2 regions of the Paraburkholderia sp. MM6662-R1 genome follow, and region 2 is predicted to be linked to the other one. Evidence: predicted binding sites of a transcription regulator. Region 2 holds the regulator's gene; the other holds the start of a gene.
What was found. Region 2 encodes HrcA, which represses chaperone genes, less so after heat shock. Its sites were predicted from a motif close to TTAGCACTCNNNNNNNNNGAGTGCTAA; they were not measured.
Positions count from the first base shown of each region.

Region 1: rpoH (RNA polymerase sigma factor RpoH) is a predicted target of HrcA. The motif match lies at 3,061-3,087, and genes of this name have one in related genera.

Region 1 is NZ_JBNDLV010000001.1:2,179,795-2,187,108, forward strand. Features, by position in the region: gene ybiB (DNA-binding protein YbiB) at 1-231, shown strand, start outside; partial or broken gene OKW39_RS10270 (2-isopropylmalate synthase) at 613-1,599, shown strand; gene OKW39_RS10275 (nuclear transport factor 2 family protein) at 1,797-2,180, opposite strand; gene OKW39_RS10280 (acyloxyacyl hydrolase) at 2,222-2,794, opposite strand; gene rpoH (RNA polymerase sigma factor RpoH) at 3,149-4,084, shown strand; gene cydP (cytochrome oxidase putative small subunit CydP) at 4,501-4,761, shown strand; gene OKW39_RS10295 (cytochrome ubiquinol oxidase subunit I) at 4,751-6,343, shown strand; gene cydB (cytochrome d ubiquinol oxidase subunit II) at 6,378-7,314, shown strand, end outside.
Region 2 is NZ_JBNDLV010000001.1:1,872,581-1,879,894, forward strand. Features, by position in the region: gene dnaJ (molecular chaperone DnaJ) at 1-353, opposite strand, end outside; gene dnaK (molecular chaperone DnaK) at 623-2,575, opposite strand; gene grpE (nucleotide exchange factor GrpE) at 2,908-3,495, opposite strand; gene OKW39_RS08885 (hypothetical protein) at 3,858-4,019, shown strand; gene OKW39_RS08890 (RNA-binding S4 domain-containing protein) at 3,991-4,398, opposite strand; partial or broken gene hemH (ferrochelatase) at 4,407-5,478, opposite strand; gene hrcA (heat-inducible transcriptional repressor HrcA) at 5,660-6,679, opposite strand; gene OKW39_RS08905 (NAD kinase) at 6,890-7,314, shown strand, end outside.

The DNA.
Region 1 (7,314 bases), 310 kb from region 2:
GATACGCGCCGCCAGGTGCAGGTCGACTGGCTGCATGACGGCATCTGCGAGACGCGGCTGCCGCACGAGCGCTCGTCGCCCGATGCGCCCGAAGTGGAACTGCCCGAAGCGCGCGACGCGGCGACCACGGCCGCCTGGATCGACGCCGTGCTGCGCGGCGAAGCGCCGGTGCCTGGCGCGCTCGAGCGGCAGGTCGAGCTGATCGTCGATATCGCGAAGACGGCGGCCTGACGGCCGCGGGTTGACAGGCCAACGCACGCCGTCATACATTTGGCCTCATGCGTTCCCTTCCGAACACCCTCCGAATTATCTCCGGCCGCCTGGCGCGGCCCCTATCGCTACGCCTGGCCTAAGTCTCGCGTAGCGCCGCGCGCTGGCAGCTCCGGTTGCCGTCGGCGGTCCTCCCCGTAGTTCCCGCAGTTTCGCTTCACCCCCGTCGTAGTTCTCCACAACCTGTCGTCGTTTGCATTCGTCCGTTTACCGCGCGGACGATGCGAGAGGATCACATGTACGTTGCATGGGCAGCATCCGCAGCGTGCATGCGTGAACAGTCGGCCAACCGCTCGACGTCCCCACCCTCCGCCGACGACGCCACGAATGAGGCACCTCACCATGTTGCGCAATCCCGCTGAAAAGTACCGCCCTTTTCCCGCCGTCAGGCTGACCGGCCGCAAATGGCCGAGTCGCACGGTCGACGCCGCACCCGTCTGGATGAGCACGGACCTGCGGGACGGCAATCAGGCGCTGATCGAACCGATGAACGCCGCGCAGAAACTCGAATACTTCGAGATGCTGGTCGCGATCGGTTTCAAGGAAATCGAAGTGGGCTTTCCGTCGGCGTCGCAGACCGATTTCGACTTCGTGCGCAAGCTGATCGACGAGCGACGCATTCCCGACGACGTCACGATCGAAGTCTTCGTGCCGTCGCGCGCGGAGCTGATCGCACGCACGTTCGACGCGCTCGAAGGCGCGCCGCGCGCGATCGTGCATCTGTACAACGCGATCTGCCCGTCGTTCCGGCGCATCGTGTTCCAGCAGTCGAAGGATGAGACCAAGGCGCTCGCCGTCGAAGGCACGGGCCTCATCAAGGAACACGCGCAGGCGCGGCCGGGCACGCGCTGGACCTTCCAGTACTCGCCCGAGACCTTCAACACGACCGAGCTGCCGTTCGCGCGCGAGGTGTGCGACGCGCTCGCGCAAACGTGGCGGCCTACGCGCGATCACAAGATGATCGTCAACCTGCCGGCAAGCGTCGAAGCGGCCACGCCGAACGTGTTCGCCGACCAGATCGAATGGATGCATCGCAACCTCGGTTACCGCGACAGCATCGTGCTGTCGGTGCATCCGCACAACGATCGCGGCACCGCCGTGGCCGCGGCGCAGCTCGCGCTGCTGGCGGGCGCGGATCGCATCGAAGGCTGTCTGTTCGGCAATGGCGAGCGCACCGGCAACGTCGATCTCGTCACAGTCGCGATGAATCTCGACGCGATGGGTATCGACAGCGGTCTGGATTTCTCGGATCTCGCGACGATCAGGCGCGTGGCGGAGCACTGCACGCGGCTTCCGGTTGCGGCGCGGCATCCGTATGCGGGACAGGTAGCGATGCGCGGCACGCGCGAGGCGCGCGACGCGGATGCCGATGTAGACGAGCACGGCGCAAACAGCCGCGACAAAGCTGGCGAATGCGTGACCGCGTGAATTCGCGTTGGGCCTCGAGCCTGCTGCAGCGGAGTGCACACCCGCATTCCGCTGCCGCTGGAGACGCGCTCACGAGGCGCGCCCGCCCGATGAGAATCTCACTCGAGCGCGCAACGGGTCGCCTGCCACGCGATCAGTCGCCACTGCCCGTCTTCGTGCGTGTGAATCGCGGTATAGGCAATCGGAAACAGGAGCGCGCCGTTGTTGGCCTCCATCTCGATCAGCGCGCGGCCCGTGACGACGTAGGTCTCGCGCCCGGCCGGCAAGACATCCTGCGACTGCACCTCGATTTGCCGATAACGACGGCGCCCCGCGGTGATCCCGTCGATGAACTGCCGCTTCGTCTCGCGCTTGCCATTCGTGTGGACGTAGCTCACGTTGTCCGCGAGCAGCGTGTCGAGCGACTGCCCATCGCCATCGACCATCGCGCGAAAACGCTCTCGCTCGAGCCCGCGAATCGCTTCGATCATCTTTGCCGCCATTGCAGAGCCCCTCGAACACCGCGAGCCGCAGGCGGCCACGGTCAGAAGTGATATTGCAAATATAGCTGGCTGAAATTTATACCAGGATTCGGCTCTTTGATACCGCCATTGGAGACATGCTGGAAGCGGTAGCCGGCGACATACTGCTCACGAGCGCCGAACTGCAGCCCGACGCCCGCCATCTCGGCGAACTGGAACGCGGTGCCCAACGTGAAGTCGGAAGAAATGCGCGGGCTGGTCAGCAGCCGGACGCCGGCACCCACCTCGATGAATGGCCGCACCGAACCCGACGACCTGATGAAGCGGATCACCGGCGTCACGCCGATCTCGCCGATGTTGTCGTGAACGTTTCCTTCATTGGTGTGCCACCACGCGACATGCGCCTCGCCGAGCAGCGCGAAATGCCAGTCGCCGATCTGCCACCAGGTCAGGTTTGGATCCCAGACCACGCCGAGATCGAGCGTCCTGACGTGATGGTCGCCGACGCCGGCGGCCACCTGCACGCCGAACTGCTCAGCTTGGGACGCGCCCGCCGCGCTCAACAGCAGAACGAGCAGAACGGCAAACGTGCTTTTTAGACTAAGCCCACGCACCACAAGATTCTGCCTGTTCATCCGCCCCCCATACTGCCGAGTATTAAGCGAGCGCCCCCTTTATTCCAGGCACGAATTCAGGAGCAAGTATTTCCCAGATAATGCCCATGATCAGCAATTATTCTCTTCAAAACCGGACGATATCAGTCAAACGTGAGCCTGCACCCGCTCCGGGCGGTACTTTCTACAGGTCCAACGCGCAGGGCAAATAGGGCGTATGATGGCTATCGGAAGTCAAAACTCAATAGGATTTTTGGGAACTCGGATACCCCTGCGACCTCTAAGTATTAGCACTCGGCAGATCTGAGTGCTAACATCCGTCGCTGGAGTCGTTTACTGAGTACGCAATTGTCTGATTCCAAAGGAGCTTCAAACGTGAGCCATGCAATGACCCTTCCGAGTACTTTGAGCCCGTCGTCGGCTAAGGCCGCTCCGGCAGGTGCACTGGCGCTCTCGCATTCCTCGCTGCTGTCCGGTCACCTGGGCAACATCGACGCCTACATCCAGGCGGTCAACCGGATTCCGATGCTGACGCCGGCGGAGGAACGCCAGTTCGCCACCGAATTGCGCGAACACGACAATCTGGAGGCGGCGCGCCGCCTGGTGCTGTCGCACCTGCGACTCGTCGTGTCAATCGCGCGTAACTACCTCGGTTACGGGTTGCCGCACGCCGATCTGATCCAGGAAGGCAACATCGGCCTGATGAAAGCGGTCAAGCGCTTCGATCCCGAGCAAAACGTGCGCCTCGTGTCGTACGCGATGCACTGGATCAAGGCCGAGATCCACGAGTACATCCTGCGCAACTGGCGCATGGTGAAGGTCGCCACCACCAAGGCGCAGCGTAAGCTGTTCTTCAACCTGCGCAGCCACAAGCAGGGGCTTGGCGCGTTCACGCCGGACGAGATCGACGGTCTCGCGAAGGAGCTGAACGTGAAGCGCGAAGAGGTCGCGGAGATGGAGACGCGTCTGTCAGGCGGCGATATCGCGCTCGAAGGTCAGGTCGAAGACGGCGAGGAGTCGTACGCGCCAATCGCCTATCTGGCCGACTCGCATAGTGAACCGACTGCGGTGCTGGCTTCGCGTCAGCGCGACCGGCTGCAAAGCGACGGCATCGCAAGCGCGCTCGACGCGCTCGATCCGCGCAGCCGCCGCATCATCGAAGCGCGCTGGCTGAAGGTGGCCGACGACGGCTCGGGCGGCTCCACGTTGCACGAGCTGGCCGACGAGTTCGGTGTCTCGGCCGAACGTATCCGCCAGATCGAAGCCAGCGCGATGAAGAAGATGCGCGGCGCGCTGACCGAATACGCGTAAAGCGTCGAAGCCATGCGCGCGTCAATTGTGTCCCGCCTATGACATAGGTAAAAACGACACGCGTTAATCGGTCGCGCCATTTAGCGACCATCGCGCTCAAGCCCCGCCCTCGCAAGACGGCGGGGCTTTTTCATTCTTTTCGCCCTTTCCTGCGTCCCCGCGGCCGCGCTTCGCGTCGGCCTATCCGCAAGCCGGCCTGCCGAGGCCGGTAAGCGTTTCTTGACGTATCGCAAGTCCGGTAGCAATACTGCACAGACGCGGCAAGTTTCGCGACGTGTTGCCGCATGGCTAAACCTGAGCGCGCGAGGTTCACCTCCTACAATCGGCATGCATTCGCCAGACTGCCAGACTGCCTGACGGCCAGGGCGGTCTGGATCCAGCCGGACTCACCGGCGTGAAGTCGTCTTCGACCGATCATGACCATAGCCCTGAATCGCAGCAGCACTGTCCGGTCGCGCTTGCGCGGCCGGTTCACCAGGTGGGTGCGCGGTCCAACGCTGGCGCGCGATATCGCCATCATCCTCGCCATCAAGTTCGTGCTACTGATGGCGCTCAAGTACACATTCTTCAATCATCCACAGGCGCAGCACATGATGCTGCCGCCTGAGCAGGTCGCGCAGGCGCTGCTGTCGGTGCCCGCCCCGCATCCGTCTCGAGGTGATCAACATGCCCGTTAGCGAAGTCGTAGAACTGTCGCGGTTCCAGTTCGCCATCACGGCGCTTTATCACTTTCTGTTCGTGCCGCTCACGCTCGGTCTCGCCTGGCTGCTCGTCATCATGGAATCGGTCTACGTGATGACCGGCAAGCAGATCTACAAGGACATGACGCAGTTCTGGGGCAAGCTGTTCGGCATCAACTTTGCAATGGGCGTCGCGACCGGCCTCACGCTCGAGTTTCAGTTCGGCACCAACTGGGCTTATTACTCGCATTACGTCGGCGACATTTTCGGCGTGCCGCTCGCCGTCGAAGGGCTGATGGCGTTCTTCCTCGAATCGACGTTCGTCGGTCTGTTCTTTTTCGGCTGGAACAGATTGTCAAAAATCCAGCATCTGATCGTCACGTTCTGTGTCGCGCTCGGTTCGAACCTGTCGGCGCTGTGGATTCTGATTGCCAACGGCTGGATGAACAATCCGGTCGGCGCGAAGTTCAACTATCAGACGATGCGCATGGAGCTCGACAGCATCAGCTCGGTGATCTTCAACCCGGTTGCACAGGTCAAGTTCGTGCACACGGTATCAGCTGGATACGTGACCGCGGCGATGTTCGTACTCGGCGTGTCGTCGTGGTATCTGTTGAAGCGCCGCGACACCGAGTTCGCGCTGCGCTCGTTCGCGATCGCCGCCGGCTTCGGCCTAGCGTCGGCGCTGTGCGTGATCGTGCTGGGCGACGAATCCGGCTATCGCACCGGTGAAGTCCAGCAGATCAAGCTCGCGGCTATCGAATCCGAATGGGACACCGCGCCCGCGCCGGCACCGTTCACGATATTTGGCATCCCCAATCAGAAAGAGCAACGCACCGACTATGCGATCCGTGTGCCGTACGCGCTCGGCATTATCGCGACCCGCTCGCTCGACGAACCCGTGGTCGGCCTGCGCGACCTGATCGCCCAAAACGAAGGTCGCATCAAGGACGGCATGCTCGCCTATTCGGCGTTGCAGCGGTTAAAGGGCGGCGACTCCAGCGACGAGGCGCATGCGGAGTTCGACAAGTACAAGGACGATCTCGGCTACGCCCTGCTGCTCAAGCGGTTCACGCCGAACGTCATCGACGCGACGCCAGACCAGATCGCCGCGGCGGCACGAAGCACGGTTCCGCCGGTGTTGACACTGTTCTTCTCGTTCCGCACGATGGTCGGCCTTGGCCTGCTGTTCCTCGCGACCTTCGTGCTCGCCTTCTGGTTCTGCGCGCAGCGCACGTTGCTGCTCGAAAGGCGCCGCTGGTTTCTGCGCTGGGCGGTCATCGCGATTCCGCTGCCGTGGCTCGCCGCCGAGCTAGGCTGGATCGTCGCGGAAATGGGCCGCCAGCCGTGGAGCATCGCGGGCATTCTGCCGACCAACCTGGCCGCGTCGACGCTGACGCCGCGCGATCTGTATCTGAGCATCGGCGGCTTCGTGCTGTTCTACACGGGGCTGTTCGTCATCGAGATCATGCTGATGTTCAAGTACGCGCGGCTCGGCCCTTCGTCGCTGCATACGGGCCGCTATCACCACGAGATCGGACAGCCGGTGACGCAGCCACTGTCGAACACGGCCGCATGACGCACCGCTGCACCGCCCCGGAGGAGAAACCCATATGGACTACGCAGCTCTCAGACTGATCTGGTGGGTGTTGATAGGTGTACTGCTGATCGTCTTCGCGCTCACCGACGGCTTCGACATGGGGGCGGCGATCCTGCTGCCGTTCATCGCCAACACCGACTCCGAGCGACGCATCGTCGTGAACACGGTCGGCGCGACGTGGGAAGGCAACCAGGTCTGGTTCGTGACCGCGGCCGCCGCGATGTTCGCCGCGTGGCCGCTCGCCTACGCGGCATCCTTCTCGGGATTCTACTTCGCGATGCTGCTCGTGCTGTTCGCGCTGTTCTTCCGCCCGGTCGGCTTCGACTATCGCGGCAAGCGCGAGGATCCGCGCTGGCGCAACGCGTGGGACTGGGGCCTCTTTATCGGCGGCTTCGTGCCGGCGCTGGTGTTCGGTGTCGCGTTCGGCAATCTGCTGCAAGGCGTGCCGTTCTCGTTCGATACCGATCTGCGCGTCACCTATCACGGCAGCTTCTTCGGCCTGCTCAATCCGTTCGCGCTGCTGACGGGACTCGTCAGCGTGTCGATGCTAGCCGCGCACGGCGCCGCGTTCGTCAAGTGGAAGACCGATGGGGTGGTTCACGAGCGCGCGTCGAAGGCGCTGCGGCTCGCGGCGCTGTGCACGGTGGTGTTGTTTCTCGTCGCGGGTGCGCTCGTCGCGACGATGATCGGCGGCTATCAGATCGTCGACGCGCCGCCGCTCGACGCCGTCTCCAATCCGTTGATGAAGACCGTGATCGGCGCGCCGGGTTTGTGGCTGAACAACTACGCGCTCTACCCGTGGATGGCGGTTGCGCCGCTCGCGGGTCTCCTCGGCGGGGTGCTCGCGGTGCTGCTCGCGCGTTCGCGCTTCGAGGCGACGGCGTTTCTGTCGACGTCGTTGATGATCGTCGGCGTGATCTTGACCGCGGGCTTCTCGATGTTCCCGTTCA
Region 2 (7,314 bases):
TGCGGGCCCGCGCGGCCGCCTCCGCGTGCGCCGCCGCCGGCCGCCTGGCCGAAGATGTCGCCGAAGATGTCGCCGAATGCATCGGCAAAGCCGCCGAAACCTTGCGCGCCGGCCCCACCCATGTTCGGATCGACGCCCGCGTGACCGTACTGATCGTACGCGGCGCGCTTTTGCGAATCCGACAGCATTTCATAGGCTTCCTTCACTTCCTTGAAATGCTCTTCCGCATCCTTGTGACCCGGATTGCGGTCGGGGTGGTGCTTCATCGCGAGCTTGCGATAAGCCTTCTTGATTTCGTCGTCGCTCGCGTTCTTTGCGACGCCCAGAACCTCGTAGTAATCCCGTTTCGCCATATCGGTTCAACGCCGCCGCGCAAAGCGACGCGGTAGCTCCTTGTGAATGCTGTGGAGTCTCACGACTCGTCCGGCCGCTGTCTGCGCCGCGCCAGGGCACGGTTCAAAACAACGCCCTCCATAAAACGAACGTGCCCGGAGAGCCCCAAAAAGGCTCGCCAGGCGCGAAAACCGCTCTTGCACTTTGGGCGCCCCGGGGGCGCCGTTCTCGTGCAGCCGGGCCGTGCACATCGCTGTGCACGGCTTTACGGTCGGATGCCGACCTGGCTTTAGTCTTTCTTCACTTCCTTGAACTCAGCGTCGACCACATCGTCGGCCTGCTGGCTCGCACCCGCCGATGCACCGGCACCGCCGCCCGCCGCGCCCGCCGCCGCTTCGGCACCTTGCGCAGCCTGCATGTCGGCGTACATCTTCTCGCCCATCTTCTGCGAGGCCGTGGCCACCGCTTCGATCTTCGCTTCGATCGCGGCTTTGTCGCTCGAGTTGCTCTTCAGCGTGTCTTCGAGGTCCTTCAACGCGGCTTCGATCTTGTCCTTCTCGCCAGCTTCGAGCTTGTCGCCGTACTCGGTCAGCGCCTTCTTCGTGCTGTGGACGAGCGCGTCACCCTGGTTGCGGGCGTCGGCCAGCTCACGCAGCTTGTGATCTTCTTCCGCGTTCGCTTCGGCGTCCTTCACCATCTTCTCGATTTCGGCTTCGGACAGACCCGAGTTCGCCTTGATCGTGATGCGGTTCTCCTTGCCGGTCGCCTTGTCCTTCGCGCCGACGTGCAGAATGCCGTTCGCGTCGATGTCGAAGCTCACTTCGATCTGCGGCACGCCGCGCGGTGCCGGCGGAATGCCTTCGAGGTTGAACTCGCCGAGCAGCTTGTTGCCCGCTGCCATTTCGCGTTCGCCCTGGAACACCTTGATCGTCACGGCGCCTTGATTATCATCAGCCGTCGAGTAGACCTGCGCGTGCTTGGTCGGGATCGTCGTGTTCTTGTTGATCATCTTCGTCATCACGCCGCCGAGCGTTTCGATGCCGAGCGACAACGGGGTCACGTCGAGCAGCAGCACGTCCTTGCGGTCGCCCGACAGAACCTGGCCCTGGATCGCGGCACCAACGGCCACGGCTTCGTCCGGGTTCACGTCACGGCGCGGATCCTTGCCGAAGAACTCCTTCACCTTTTCCTGCACCTTCGGCATACGGGTCATACCGCCGACCAGGATCACGTCGTCGACTTCGCCGACCTTCACGCCCGCGTCCTTGATCGCGACGCGGCACGGTTCGATGGTGCGTTCGATCAGGTCTTCGACCAGCGCTTCCAGCTTGGCGCGCGTGATCTTCAGGTTCAGGTGCTTCGGACCCGATGCGTCCGCCGTGATGTACGGCAGGTTGATTTCGGTCTGCTGGCTCGACGACAGCTCGATCTTGGCCTTTTCAGCCGATTCCTTCAGGCGCTGCAGCGCGAGCACGTCTTTCGACAGATCGACGCCCTGCTCCTTCTTGAACTCGCCGATGATGTAGTCGATGATGCGCTGGTCGAAGTCTTCGCCGCCGAGGAACGTATCGCCGTTCGTGGACAGCACTTCGAACTGCATTTCACCGTCGACGTCCGCGATTTCGATGATCGACACGTCGAACGTACCGCCGCCCAGGTCGTACACCGCGATCTTGCGATCGCCCTTTTCAGCTTTGTCCAGACCGAACGCGAGAGCCGCGGCGGTCGGTTCGTTGATGATCCGCTTGACTTCCAGACCGGCGATGCGGCCGGCGTCCTTGGTTGCCTGACGCTGGCTGTCGTTGAAGTACGCCGGCACCGTGATCACGGCTTCCGTGACGGTCTCGCCAAGGTAGTCCTCAGCGGTCTTCTTCATCTTGCGCAGGACTTCGGCGGAGATTTGCGGCGGCGCGAGCTTCTGGTCGCGCACTTCGACCCACGCGTCACCGTTGTCGGCCTTGATGATCTTGTAGGGCATCAGGCCGATGTCCTTCTGCACTTCCTTCTCTTCGAAGCGTCGGCCGATCAGGCGCTTGACCGCGAACAGCGTGTTCTTCGGGTTCGTGACCGACTGACGCTTGGCCGGCGCGCCGACCAGGATCTCGCTGTCATCCATGTAAGCGATGATCGACGGCGTGGTGCGCGCGCCTTCCGAGTTCTCGATGACCTTGACCGAGTTGCCTTCCATGATCGCCACGCACGAGTTGGTCGTGCCGAGGTCGATACCGATGATTTTGCCCATTTTTACAAATCTCCTGACTTTGATCGCTGCGGAAAGCGCCCGGTTGACCCATTTGGCGGCGGGACGATCCGCTCTCAATTCATACCTGCACTCAAAATAAGTGCGGCCACATCGTTTTCAAGACCTCTTTTGCGATGCGGTCTTTAATTTTTTTCAATCACGGGGCGAGGCGCCTGAATCTTCGCTGCGAGCCCGCTCCGTCAGTCTGCGCGGCGCCCCCGGCGTGGTTCGCCGGAAGTGCCTGAATCGATGGGATCTTTGCGGCACGTAGCGATGCGAAGCGACGCAGCAGACGCCACCGGCGCAAACGCCCGGAGCGAGTGTCGACGTGATTACTTCGGCGCCGCGACGGTCACGAGCGCGGGACGCAGTACGCGATCCGCGATCACAAAGCCCTTTTGCAGCACCGCGACGACGGTGTTCGGCTCCTGGTCGGCCGGCACCATCGAAATGGCCTGATGGCGGTGCGGATCGAACTTTTCGCCGACCGGATTGATCGCCACGACGCGACCCTTCTCGAGCGCGCCGTTCAACTGCCGCAGCGTGAGCTCGACGCCTTCGCGGACCTTCTGCAAGTCGTCGGACGAATGGGCGACGGCCGCCTCGAGACTGTCGACCACCGGCAGCAGATGCTCGGCGAAGCTCTCGATCGCAAACTTGTGCGCCTTGGCGACGTCTTCCTGAGCGCGCCGGCGCACGTTTTCGGTTTCGGCCTTCGCGCGCAGGAAGCTTTCCTGCAACTCGGCGATCTTCGCCTGAGCGTCGGCCAGCGCCTGCTCGGCGGCACCCTGGGCCGGTTCCGCGGGGGCGCCGGTGTCCGGCTGTTGAGCAGCGGCCCCAGCCGCCTCGGCGGCCTGGCGCGCGGCTTCGTCGGCGGGCGTGGGATTCTGGCTCGTCGGGTTCTCTTGCGTGTTTTCCATGTCGCTGAAAGTCGTTAAAAAGTAAAAGCCAAAGGCGGTGCAAGCCGTTCCGACACAGTACGATTCATGCTTTGCAAAATCGCGACACGCGTCTTCGCGCCGATCCGCCAGACCGGACCCCAGATGGGGCCTGAAAAAGCCGTTTCAAGCGGGTCGAGGGTTTTCGCACCACCGACGTGCAGGCGAAATGCGCCGTAACAAGCCTCAACGTGGCGCAATCAGATAGAGATTGAGTGCAGCCCGCAACTGACCTATTCTCCAGTCATGGAGCGGCAACGCCACGTTAACCCTAATCTGACGTAAGCGTTACCGACACCTGACAGTCGTTCCGATAGCCTGTTTCAGCCCATCAAGGGAGTACCGTGAAACTGACCTTTGCAATCGGGGTGGTCGCACTGGTACTGATCGCGGGCACCACGACCATCTGCATGTCCGGTGCGGTCAACGACCACACCACCGAGTACGGCGGCGCACACGCCACCGTGGAGCAGTTTCTCAATCCCCACCTGAAAATCTGTCGATAGTGCGCCGGTCGCGTTTGGTCGGTCGGCCGTGCAGCGCGGCGGCCGGCTCGTGGTAGACCTTGCGCCGTTCCTGCTCGACCTGCCGCTTCGCCTTGCTCTGCGCGGTTTCCACATAAAGCGTCTGCGCGACGCTCGCCGGACCGCGTACGTCGCATACGCCCAGCACCTCCACCTGCCACACGTAGCGCTCGATCTCGATTTCGACCAGATCGCCGACACGCACGTCCTTCGCCGGCTTCACGGCGACGCCGCCGATACGCACCCGCCCCTTGTCGACCGCCTCCGCGGCCAGCGAACGCGTCTTGAAGAAGCGCGCGGCCCACAGCCATTTGTCGATGCGCAGTTTCGCGCCCGGTTCGGTTGAAATGCGGTAGTTCATCTGCGTATTCAAGCTCCTGTCGTGTGCGGCACCGGCACCGCCTGCACGGGCCAGCCCTGCAGATGCTGCGCAACGATTTCGCCAAGCGCGGCAACCCACGGCTGCGACGCGTTCAGACAGGCGATCCGGTGAAACTCCTTGCCACCCGCCTGCAGAAATTCGCCGCGCCCTTCCATGCCGATTTCCTCGATCGTTTCGAGGCAGTCGGCGGTGAAACCCGGGCAAAACACGTCAGCACGCCGCACGCCTGCCGCGCCGAGTTCCTTCAACGTCGGCGCCGTGTAGGGCTGCAGCCATTCGGCATTGCCGAAGCGCGACTGGAACGTGATGCGGCATTCGACCGACGTCAAATCGAGCGCCTGCATCAGCAGCGCGCCGGTCTGCTGGCATTGCTCGTGGTACGGGTCGCCGAGATCGAGCGTGCGCTTGGGCACGCCGTGGAAACTGAGCACGAGCTTGTCGCCCGCCGCGAAATCGGGGCGGCCGTGCAGATGCCAGTAGTGGTGCACCTGTGCGGCGAGCGCCGCGATGTACGCCGGGGTGATCGGCGTACTGGCGCACGGTGCGGATTTCCGGCTGGTTGCGCATGCGCTTGAGCGCGGAAAAGGCTTCGTCGAACGCGGTCGCAGTGGTCGACGCCGAATACTGCGGATACATCGGCATCAGCAACACGCGCTCGGCGCCCGCGAGCTTCAGCTGGTTCAGCATTGCCGGAATGCCGGGCGTGCCGTAGCGCATTGCGTAGTCGACCAGCACCGTGTAGTCGTTCAGTTGCAGCAGATGGCGCAGGCCCTCGACCTGCTTTTCGGTGTGGACGCGCAGCGGTGAGCCCTCGGGCATCCACACCGCCGCATACTTCTTCGCAGAGCTGCGGCCGCGCAACGGCAGAATCAGCAGACGCAGAATGAGCTGCCACAGCAGCGCCGGAATTTCGACCACGCGAGGATCGGACAGGAACTGCGCAAGGTAGCGGCGCACCGCGCGCGGCGTCGGCGCGTCGGGCGTGCCGAGATTGATCAGCAACACGGCGACGCGATGCGACGTGGCGTTCTGTGAAGGCCGCTCGAGGTCGAAGCGCATAGGTAGCAGAAATCACCGCATTTTGCGGCGAGTCGATTCAATGGAGATTCATTATAGCGGCGCAGGTTCTGCCCGGCGCCGCCAGAGACCCCTGGCCATTCGGACGATTGGCAGACACCGCGCGTTCGCGCATCATGATCGCCACGGACTGCGATGACGACAGTTCCGCGGAGCCCGAGGACTACTGCTGGCTGAGCGTCATGGACAACAGCCGCGCGGTTATGTCCACGATCGGAATCACGCGGTTGTAGGCCATGCGGGTCGGTCCGATCACACCGAGCGTGCCGACGATCTTGCCGTTCACCTCGTACGGCGCGGTGACGACGCTCATTTCCTCGATCGGTACCAGATTCGATTCGCCGCCAATGAATATTTGCACGCCCGCCGCGTGACTCGACACGTCGAGCAACTGAAGGAGGCTGGTCTTCTGGTCGAACACATCGAACAGCTTGCGCAGGCGCGCCATGTCCGACGAAAGATCGGCGACTTCGAGCAGATTGCGCTCGCCCGAGATCAACACGGTCTCGCCGGTGTCGGATTCGTCGGTGCTGGCGGTGACGGCCGCGTGCATCAGCGAGGTCATGTCGCCACGCAGCTCGTCGATTTCCTCGCGCAGGCGGCGGCGCACCTCGTCGAACGAGAGGCCAGCGAAGTGCGCGTTGATGTAATTGGAGGCTTCCACCAGCTGCGAAGGCGAAAAGTCGCGCTGGGTGGCGAGGATGCGGTTTTGCACGTCGCCTTCGGGCGTCACGATGATCAGCAGAATGCGCTGGTCGGACAGGCGCATGAATTCGATCTGCTTGAACACGTGGCTGCGACGCGGCGTGAGCACGACGCCGGCGAACTGCGACAGATTTGAGAGCACGCTCGCCGCCGCGGCGACGATCTTCTGCGGCTCGCCCACCTGCAGCGTGGTCTTGACGGTGCGCGTCACCGCCTCCTCGTCGGCGGCGGATTCGACGGTCAGCATCGTGTCGACGAACAGGCGGTAGCCGCGTGGCGTCGGAATGCGCCCTGCCGACGTATGCGGACTGATCACGAGCCCCAGATCCTCGAGGTCCGACATCACGTTGCGGATCGTGGCCGGACTCAGTTCGAGGCCCGAATAACGTGACAGCGTGCGCGAGCCGACCGGCTGACCTTCGGCGATGTAGCGCTCAATCAGCGTTTTGAGGAGGGTTTGTGCGCGAGGATCTAGCATGACGAAAAATTTTAGCTCAATGGCATCGCAGCCGTGAGCGCCCGCGGCGCCCGCTCCCGGCGAATGCACCGCCGTCGGCGGGCTCGCATGTCATCGGGTCTTCACCATTCTAACGATAATCGCGACATACGCAGACGCCCTGCGTGCGCCGCCCCACAACCGGGTCGGTCTGCGGTTCTTTTCAGGCCCTACCTATGGTGTAATGCCGGCATGCAAGTGACCAGCCAGTTCAAGACCGTCGCGCTCGTCGGGCGCAGCAATACGCCAGGCATCGGCGAGCCGCTGACCGCGCTCGCCGCCTGCATCGCGAAGCTCGGCCTCGAAGTCGTGTTCGAAGCAGACACCGCCGCCGAAATCGGCGTGACCGACTATCCGGCGCTGCGTCTCGCCGAGATCGGCGCGCGCGCCGACGTCGCCGTGGTGCTCGGCGGCGACGGCACGATGCTCGGCATCGGCCGCCAGCTCGCGCCGTATCGCACGCCCTTGATCGGCATCAACCACGGGCGGCTCGGCTTCATCACGGACATTCCGATCTCCGACATGCGCGAGATCGTGCCGCAGATGCTGTCCGGCAATTTCGAGCGCGAGGAGCGCGTGCTGCTCGAAGCGCGCATCGTGCGCGACGGCACGCCGAT